One region of the Chitinophaga pollutisoli genome, then DNA from elsewhere that is predicted to be linked to it. Evidence: riboswitches for the same ligand, from Rfam matches in the RefSeq annotation. Region 1 holds a riboswitch; each other region holds the start of a gene.

Region 1 (2,202 bases):
TCGGATGTCCGTGGTCTGTGGGAATGATCCGATGGTTGTGGTCGGATACATGGGTAACCGGAAGCGCTGCTGCTGGAGGGATTGCCGCTGCGGGAATGCCGAAGTCCGCTGCGCGTCGCGTTCGGTGATGGCGGCGGTGCGCGCTTTCACGGAGGGTTTGTGAATGCGGGAAGATGCGGCCCTCGCGGCGATGGCGGCATTGTTCTTCTCCCATAAGCCGGTATCACCGTGGAATACCTGTTCAAGCTCCGCCACTTCCTGCAGCTTCTGTCTGGCGAACGCCATCCAGGAACGCAGCTCCTCATCCAACGCGGTTTCCAGTTCGAGATCGGTGGGCGTGTGCAGCAGGGAGCACGACGGCGCGATCATCACGCGGTCTTCCCCCAACGTATCCACCGCCTGGCGGATCAACCCAAGCGAGCGTCCGTAATCATTCTTCCAGATGTTGCGCCCGTCAACAACGCCGAGCGACAACGACAGCTTCTCCGGCAACATCGGCAACAAATCACCAAGCTGGCCCGGATCGCGGACGAGGTCCACATGCAGGCAACACACGCCCAGCGATGTGGCCAGGGACATGTTATCGCGCAGCCCTTCGAAGTAAGTGGTTACCATCGTGCGGAGGCCTTTGCAATGCTTCGCGATTTCCGTGTAGGCGTATCGGTAGGCATCTGCGGCGCCGGCGGGGAGGTCAGTGGCGAGGAAGGGCTCATCGAGCTGCACCCATTTTGCGCCCATGTTGTGCAGGCGTTGCAGGGCTTCAATGTAAACGGGGAGCAGCCGGGGCAGCAGTTCGAGCCGATGGAACCCGGGGTCTTTTTCCTTGCCCAGCAGCAGGTACGACACGGGGCCCACCAACACCGGCTTGGGCGTGGCATTGAGCATATGCCTGGCGGCATCGAACGCATTGAACACTTTGTTGGAAAATAACCTGAACTGTTGGTTGGCGCGGAATTCGGGCACGATGTAATGGTAATTCGTGTCGAACCACTTGGTCATTTCCATTGCGGTGAGGTCCAGGCCGTGTTCCTGGTAACCGCGGGCCATGGCAAAGGCGAGGTCGGCTTCAGTGTTCTGCGGCAGGTCGGTTACCACCGGGGCATAACGGTCGGGGATGGCGCCAACGAGGAGCGTAGTGTCGAGAACGTGGTCGTAGAAACTGAAATCATTGCAGGGGATGAGGTCCATCCCCGCGGCTTCCTGCAGGCGCCATTGTTCTTCCTGCAGGCGTTGTGCGGTCACAAATAATTCCTGGCGGCCGATGCGGCGCTGCCAGTAATCTTCGCAAGCTTTCTTCAGCTGGCGGCGGGCTCCCATGCGCGGGTAGCCGAGGGTGTGTTTAAGCATACGCATAAAACTTTTAAAACATTAAGAGACTTAATGCTCCTTACGGTTTTCGTATGCTTTCAGGAATTGGAAAAGGCACGGAACGGCATAACGGGGCATAGCTTGCCCACAATGCGTCCTGACCATTGCTTCAAATCGCGAAAGCATGATCTTACATAGCGGGCAAGTATCCTGGCTTGTAACATTACCGCCGTTCTTCTCATCCTGTTCAGGTCAGGACAATGAACTTGGTGGGCGGTAACTTTGACAGTCACTTACAGTTGCGCGACAGCCCGTGATTTGCACACGGTTCCTTTTTAAAAGCGGCGTTGGCCGCTTACCGCACTATGGAAAGAATGAATCGGGTAAAGAACTCGGGTCAAAGATAGGAATGCCTGACATCAAATCCTATTATCATCATGTTTGTTAACGCTCATTAACCAATGGCTGTTTTGGCACAGTATATGCAAAGTGAGGGTCGTAACGGCTTATACCTAGTAGATTGAACATTATCGTAAAGCCATATAAAAGATCAGACGTATACCTGTATAGTCGCCTCAGTTTTTATTGAACTTCCACTTTAGCAGCATAGATCAAAAAAGTCAACGCGTTTCGCGGCAGGCCGTCGTATGCCTGTGCTGCAGTGGGTAATAGTGATCGTATATGAAAAGGATATTGGTTATTGAAGATGATTTATTAATGATTCATGTCGTAGAGTTAATTATTCAGAAAGAAGGGCACCATGCAGATCTCGCCTATAACGGAAAAGAAGCGGCCATGCTATTGAGGACGTATGATTACGACCTGGTGATCGCCGATCTGAAGCTGCCATTCCCTTATCTCAACGAACTTTCAGCGCAGTTGCGCAACCAGCGG
Region 2 (2,202 bases), 1.9 Mb from region 1:
TCGGAAATTTTTTTAAAAAATAATTATTTGCGCGCAAGTGGTAAGCGGAATGGTTTACGCAGGTCGATGGCCGACCCCAGTTTCTTCAGCGCGATGGTGATCTGGGCGTTCACCGTATTGATGGATATATCGAGTACTTCCGCCACTTCGCGGTACGAAAGGCCGTCTTCCTTCACCAGTTTGAAAATAAGCCGGCAGCGCAGCGGCAGTTCATTGACCGCCTGCTCGATCTGGCGCAGGTTTTCGCGGCTGATGAGGGATTCTTCGGGAGATACGACGCAGGGCATGAGCGTGGCGTGCTGGTCTTCCAGCTCTTCGTAAGGAATAACGGAACGGGAGGTGTGGTTCAGGGCGGTATTGCGGACTGCGGTGTAAAGGTATGTTTGGAAGTAATGGATGTCCAGGAGGCGGGCGCGTTGTTGCCAGAGTTTGACGAACACATCGGCCACTACTTCTTCGGCTTCTTCGCGGGAGCGCACGAGGGCGGTGGCGAAATAAATGAGGCGGTCGCTGTAATAGGAAAAGAGCTGGCCGAAAGCCAACTGGTCACTGTTCTTCGCGATTCTTTCCAACAACTGCTCCATCCGCGGAATTTAATAACGTAGATATGCAAGTTACGGGACGAAGCGACGCATTCCTGATATGATCTTCACATTGAAATCCTGTTTTTTCACCATATTGCTGTCCGTTCTTTATGCAAGCGATTGCAAATGAGGACTCCTGTCGTTATACTTCCGGTTGCGGTCATACGAAGCCTTTTGGGATTCAAAAAGAATACTTATTTCTGACTATGTACAAAATATTGGTTTCCAATCTCCGGAACGACAAACATTTATCCTGCGTTAATATGTGCCAGCAAATCAACACATTGTGCTTAATCTTTATACCAAAAACCTGCTTTTAGATGTGTAAAAGCCGCTGAATGGCTACCCTGCGCGATTTCCAAAGTTGTTCAGTTCTTTATCCACATATGGGGGTAACTTATGAGTTTGTTCAGGGGGTTTGATCATTACATTTGCACACAGTTCTTGACAACGTTGTGCTGGCTTCCGAACGTTTCCGACGAAAGGAATTAAAAGGGAACTGTGTGAGAATCACGGGCAGACGCGCTACTGTAACCCCCTGTAATGCCGGTTTCTTCAAACTGCCACTGCTTCGCCTCAAAACGGAGCGGGAAGGCCCGCCCGGCAAGGGATAGCCAGGAGACCTGCCAGCACATCGGACAACGTCATAACCTTCGCGATTCAAGGTATTGGCTGATGGCCCCTGCTACCTTCCTTACGAGGATAACGGACCTCCGTCACCCTTCGAATCACGTTCAATATTGGCAACTATAACTGGTTAACCATATAAAAAAAATTGTATGAATAACGAGAACGAGATACTACTGAAGGAAAACAAAGACAGGTTCGTACTCCTGCCTATCAACTACCCCGCCATCTGGGAACAGTACAAACGCCACGAAGCCAGCTTCTGGACCGCCGAGGAAATCGACCTGTCGGGCGACCTGGCCGACTGGGCCAAACTGAACGACGGCGAACGCCACTTCATCACCCACGTACTGGCATTCTTCGCCGCGTCCGACGGGATCGTGAACGAGAACCTGGCCGTTAACTTCATGAGCGAAGTGCAGATCCCCGAAGCCCGCTGCTTCTATGGTTTCCAGATCATGATGGAAAACATCCACTCCGAAACCTATGCCCTGCTCATCGATACATATGTGAAAGACCCCGTTGAAAAGGATCGTCTTTTCCACGCCATAGAAACCGTGCCGGCCGTGAAGAAAAAAGCCGAATGGGCCCTCCGCTGGATCGAGAACGGCACCTTCGCGGAACGCCTCGTGGCATTCGCCGCCGTGGAAGGCATCTTCTTCTCCGGCTCCTTCTGCTCCATCTTCTGGTTGAAAAAACGCGGCCTCATGCCCGGGCTCACCTTCTCCAACGAGCTGATCTCCCGCGACGAAGGCCTCCACTGCGAATTCGCCTGCCTGCTGTATTCCATGCTCGAAGGCAAAATGAGCGAAAAACAGGTACACGAAATCATCTCCGACGCCGTTTCCATCGAGAAAGAATTCATCACCGAAGCCCTCCCCGCAGCGCTCATCGGAATGAACGCCGATCTCATGAAACAATATATCGAATTCGTAGCCGACAGATGGCTCGTGGCACTCGGTTGCAGCAAAATCTACAACAGCGCCAACCC
Region 3 (2,202 bases), 2.4 Mb from region 1:
GAGCCGTCCACGCTCGTGAATGTATCCGCATTGCCATGCATGAGGAGCGACGGAATTTGCAGCCGGTTTGCATGCCGGAGGCACCAGATCCCGTTGCTCACCAGGATGTGCATGAGCCGCAAGCTCGCGTAGGGATGGCGGAGCGGGTCCTGTTCGAATTTCTCCACTTCTTTTTCGTCATGTGAAATTTTCCGGATATCCAGCGGCGCTTTGACGCGCAGGTGGGGCAGGAGAGAAGCCCCCGCGCGGAGGATCCCCCGCTGCACCACGTTGGGATTTTGCGGCAATAGCAATGCCGGCGCGGAGATCACGGCCGCCTGCGCATCCGGCTGGCGGTGGAGCAGCAAGCCCGTAAGCAATCCGCCGCCCATGGAATGCCCGTATAAAATCATCGGCGCGGGATGGCGGTCCCATGTTGCCTGCAGGAATGCTTCGAGGTAATCGAAGATGGCTTCCAGCGGGAGCGCGTCGCCGCGCTTGCCATCGCTTTTACCGTGGCCGAAATGATCGATCCCGGTTACGAGGTATCCTTCTTTATTGAAAAATTCCGCCAGCGGCGCATACCGTTCCACATGCTCGCCGATGCCATGGATCACCACCATCACCCGTTGATAATGTTCCGGCTGCCAGGTAACGCCGTGGAAGTTGCGGCCCTTGTACGACCAGGTGAAATCATGTTTCATGTTTCAATATAACCCCCAATATTCAAATTTGTTGGAGGAATCATTGACGGGAATCATTTGTTTAATTCCAACCATAACCGTAGGTTTGCATCGCATTTGGTTGCAGACCCCTTTCCGGGGCGCGCATTAAAAGGGAATCCGGTGCAAAACCGGAGCTATCCCCGTAGCTGTAATCCTGCATTCGTTTTTACCGGCATCACTGCATGCCACTTTCCAAAAGAAGGGAAGGCAAGCCGGTAAAGCAGGAGAGCCAGAAGACCTGCCTCATGTTTTTACCATTCAACGCTTTCGGGTGAAAAGCCAGGGATGTAAAGCCTTTCATGGCATTATATTCTCATTTTAAGAACCCTTTGTGCGCGTAGGGATCGTCGTGCGCATGAACAGGCAAACGTATTTGCCTGCATAGCACGCTTTTCCCGGATGGTTGTTTCGGAAAAAACAAACCTCTATATGAAACAACATGTACGCATTGTGCTCGCACTGGCCGCTATGGCTATGGCAGCCGCCTGTAACAAAAACGACGATGCAAGGCCCTCCGGCCCGAAAATCCACGTCGCCCAACCGGAACAAACCATCGCTGTTGGGCAGTCCGTGGAACTGAAACCGGAGTTCACGCAAGACGCCGGCATCACCTTCCGCTGGACCGTCAACAACGAACCCGTCGGCACGAATGCAACCTACACTTTCAAACCCGCCGCCACCGGCGATTACAAAATCACTTTCGTTGCCAGCACTACCCACGGCGCGGATTCCGCCAACTACCGCGTAACCGTGCTTGGCCAATACGGCAACGGATTCTACATCCTGAACGAAGGCTGGTTCGGCACCGAAACCGGCAGCGTGTTCTTCCACACCTATGGAGAAGACACCGTTCGCCCCTGGCAATACAAACTCGTCAACCCCGCCAAAACTCTCGGCGGCGTGATGAACAACCTCCAATACGGCACCATCCATAACGGCAAATTATACATGGTCGTGAAAGCCGGTGGCCCCCTCGTGGTAACCGACGCCTACACCCTCGTGGAAACCGGCCGCGTCAATAACGTGGCAGGCGGCAAAGGCATGAGCTTCCTCGGGCTCGACGCTACGCGTGGCCTCATCGGGGCCGGCGACGGCATTTATCCCATCAACCTCAGCACCCTCGCCATCGGCGCTAAAATCGCCGGCGTATTCGGCGCTACCGGCAACATGGTAAAGTCCGGCAACTACGTGTTTGCGCATAACAGCACCGACGGCATGGTGGTCCTCAACGCCACCACCTACGCCGTTATTGAAAAGCCTTTCAAAGCCACCATCGGATTCGTCACCGGAAAAAATGGCCGGATCTATGGCGCGAAGGACTCACTCCTCATGTCCGTACACCCCACCACACTGGCGAAAGACTCCCTGAAAATGCCCTTCCGCGCCGTGTCGCCCTTCGGCGCCTGGAGAAGCGTGCAGATGACGGCCTCCACCCTCAACGACCACATCTTCATCATCCAGCCCGGCTCCGGCTGGAGCTATGGCACAAAATTGTACC
Region 4 (2,202 bases), 920 kb from region 1:
GCGAAGTCAGCGTCGGCGCCTTGAAGCCGGAAGCCACCGTGGCAAAAACCTTCAGCTTATCGGAAAAAACATAGGAAGGGTTGATGGTGTAGGTGAACTTGTTGCCGTACTTGTTATGGATGGTGTAACGCCCGCCCAGCTCCAGGTTGAAGCCGTGGAAGTTCTTCAGGAACAGCGAAACGTAAGGGCTCACGGTGTTCTGGCTGTGTTTGTCCCAGGAATTGTCTTCGTCGGGTTCGGCGTTGATCATTTCCGCCTGGCGGTATTCCACGCCGGCGAGCGCCTGGAGCCAGTTGGTGATGTCGTAGTGGCTGTACACTTCTCCGAAATAGGAGCGGCCGTCGAGGTGGGTGGTGTCCCAGCCGGTTTCGTCGAAGCGGTTCACGCGCTGATAGGCGAAGTTACCGTGGATATTACCTTTGTTGCCGAGTGCGTATTGAGTGCGCACGCCGGAATGCAGGAAGTCGGATTCGTTTTTGTTGATGCGGGAATCGGCGAAGGATCCTGCATCGAAGCGGCTTTTATAGTCGCTGTAGAATAGGAACGGCTGGATACGGAAATTTTCCGTGGCCTGGATGCCCACGGTGGCGTTGAGGCCATTCTGGCGGTAGCCGTCGCGGTCGAAAACGTCTTTCACCGTATCGGGCCGCGCGGCTTCGGAGATACCGTCGGTGGTGAAATGGGTGAAGGCGATATTGTAATCGATATTGTCCTGTTTGCCGCGGAGGCCCAGGGAGCCTTTCATGGTGCGGTTGGAGCCGAACATGAGGTCGCCGAAAACGTTGACGGGTTTGTTGCCGCCTTTCTTCATGATGATGTTGATCACGCCGGCGATGGCGTCCGCGCCGTAGAGCGTGGTTTGGGTGCCGCGTAGGATCTCGATCCTTTCCACCTGGTCGATGGGCAGGAAGCGGAGGTCGATGGCGTTTCCGGTGAGGCCGGTGGCGTCGGCAACGGGGATGCCATCCATGAGGATGGTGGTGTACTGGGAGGTGGCGCCGCGGAAGTAGACTTCGCGGTTTTTGCCGGGATTGGAATAGACGCCGCCGATCACGATGCCGGTGGATTCGTTGAGCACGTCGGCCACGGAGCGGCCGAGGTTCTGCTCGATCTGGCGGTTGCCGATGATGGTAAGGACTTTCCCGGTTTCGCTGAGTTTCTTGGCGAATTTGGTGGCGGTAACGGTGTAAGTGCTGAGCTCGGAGACGCGGGTGGAATCCTGCGCCGATGCGATCTGGCTGGCGGCGAGGAAGCCGGCGGTCAGGATCAGGTGTGTTTTTTTCATGTAGGCCATAGATTGTAAATAATCAGTGGCGCCTGGGGAAATTGAAAAGTACGTATGTTGGCTATGCCGCATATGTCCTCCGCTTTTCACCCGAAAGCGCGGATAAATCAAAAAGGTATGCGGCAGGTCTTCTGGCTTCGTCCGCTTTCCAGGAGGCCTTCCCGTTCCGTTGTACCGGAATAGTGGCTGGGGATCCTGAAAATCTTGTATGCGGGCTTACAGCTACGGGGATAGCTCCGGATTTGCACCGGATTCCCTATTAATGCCAGCCCCGGGTAGGGGCAAGGCAACCGTTTACCGGCCGCAAACCTACGGATATTTTGGTAAATAAGGCGTTAATCGGTTATCTTGTACAACATGAGCATCAAACCGAAACTCGGGCCTTTCGACCTCACCATGATCGTGGTGGGGCTGGTGATCGGGATGGGAATCTTCCGGACGCCGGTGAGCGTAGCCCGGGAAACCGGTACGCCGGCGCTGTTCTATATGGTATGGGTGCTGGGAGGGCTCGTCACCTTGTGTGGGGCGCTGACCTACGCCGAGATCGGCTCGCGCTTTCCCGTCGCGGGCGGGTTTTACAAAGTGCTGTCGCACGGCTTCCACCCCGCTTATTCCTTCATGATCAACTGGACCCTCGTCATCTCCAACGCCGCTTCCATAGCGGCGGTTTGCATTGTGGGAGCGGAGTACATCGGCCCGGTGATCCTCCCAGGCTCCATGCAGCACGAGGGCGGGCGAAAGGCGATCGCCATTTCGGCGGTGCTTGTGCTCTATATCGTAAATATGCTCGGCATCCGGATGAGCGCCAGCTGGCAAAACGTGCTCACCGTATTCAAAATCACCCTGGTGCTCCTCCTCTGCCTGGCCGCCTTCAGCAGCCATGTAGCGCCCGCCGCTGAGGTAGCGGCATCCGCCAC

What was found. Region 1 has a riboswitch for cobalamin ahead of metE (5-methyltetrahydropteroyltriglutamate--homocysteine S-methyltransferase). Riboswitches for the same ligand answer to the same signal wherever they lie in the genome.
Region 2: linked by a shared signal. The riboswitch ahead of WJU16_RS07105 (ribonucleoside-diphosphate reductase small subunit) and the one ahead of metE (5-methyltetrahydropteroyltriglutamate--homocysteine S-methyltransferase) in region 1 are both predicted to bind cobalamin.
Region 3: linked by a shared signal. The riboswitch ahead of WJU16_RS25845 (DUF5074 domain-containing protein) and the one ahead of metE (5-methyltetrahydropteroyltriglutamate--homocysteine S-methyltransferase) in region 1 are both predicted to bind cobalamin.
Region 4: linked by a shared signal. The riboswitch ahead of WJU16_RS11140 (TonB-dependent receptor domain-containing protein) and the one ahead of metE (5-methyltetrahydropteroyltriglutamate--homocysteine S-methyltransferase) in region 1 are both predicted to bind cobalamin.

Annotation. Positions count from the first base shown of each region.
Region 1 is NZ_CP149822.1:3,647,884-3,650,085, reverse strand. Features, by position in the region: gene metE (5-methyltetrahydropteroyltriglutamate--homocysteine S-methyltransferase) at 1-1,347, opposite strand, end outside; cobalamin riboswitch at 1,491-1,687, opposite strand; gene WJU16_RS15255 (response regulator) at 1,990-2,202, shown strand, end outside.
Region 2 is NZ_CP149822.1:1,745,757-1,747,958, forward strand. Features, by position in the region: gene WJU16_RS07100 (RNA polymerase sigma-70 factor) at 24-584, opposite strand; cobalamin riboswitch at 1,027-1,230, shown strand; gene WJU16_RS07105 (ribonucleoside-diphosphate reductase small subunit) at 1,364-2,202, shown strand, end outside.
Region 3 is NZ_CP149822.1:6,050,531-6,052,732, reverse strand. Features, by position in the region: gene WJU16_RS25850 (lysophospholipase) at 1-683, opposite strand, end outside; cobalamin riboswitch at 764-965, shown strand; gene WJU16_RS25845 (DUF5074 domain-containing protein) at 1,134-2,202, shown strand, end outside.
Region 4 is NZ_CP149822.1:2,727,513-2,729,714, reverse strand. Features, by position in the region: gene WJU16_RS11140 (TonB-dependent receptor domain-containing protein) at 1-1,285, opposite strand, end outside; cobalamin riboswitch at 1,389-1,595, opposite strand; gene WJU16_RS11135 (amino acid permease) at 1,643-2,202, shown strand, end outside.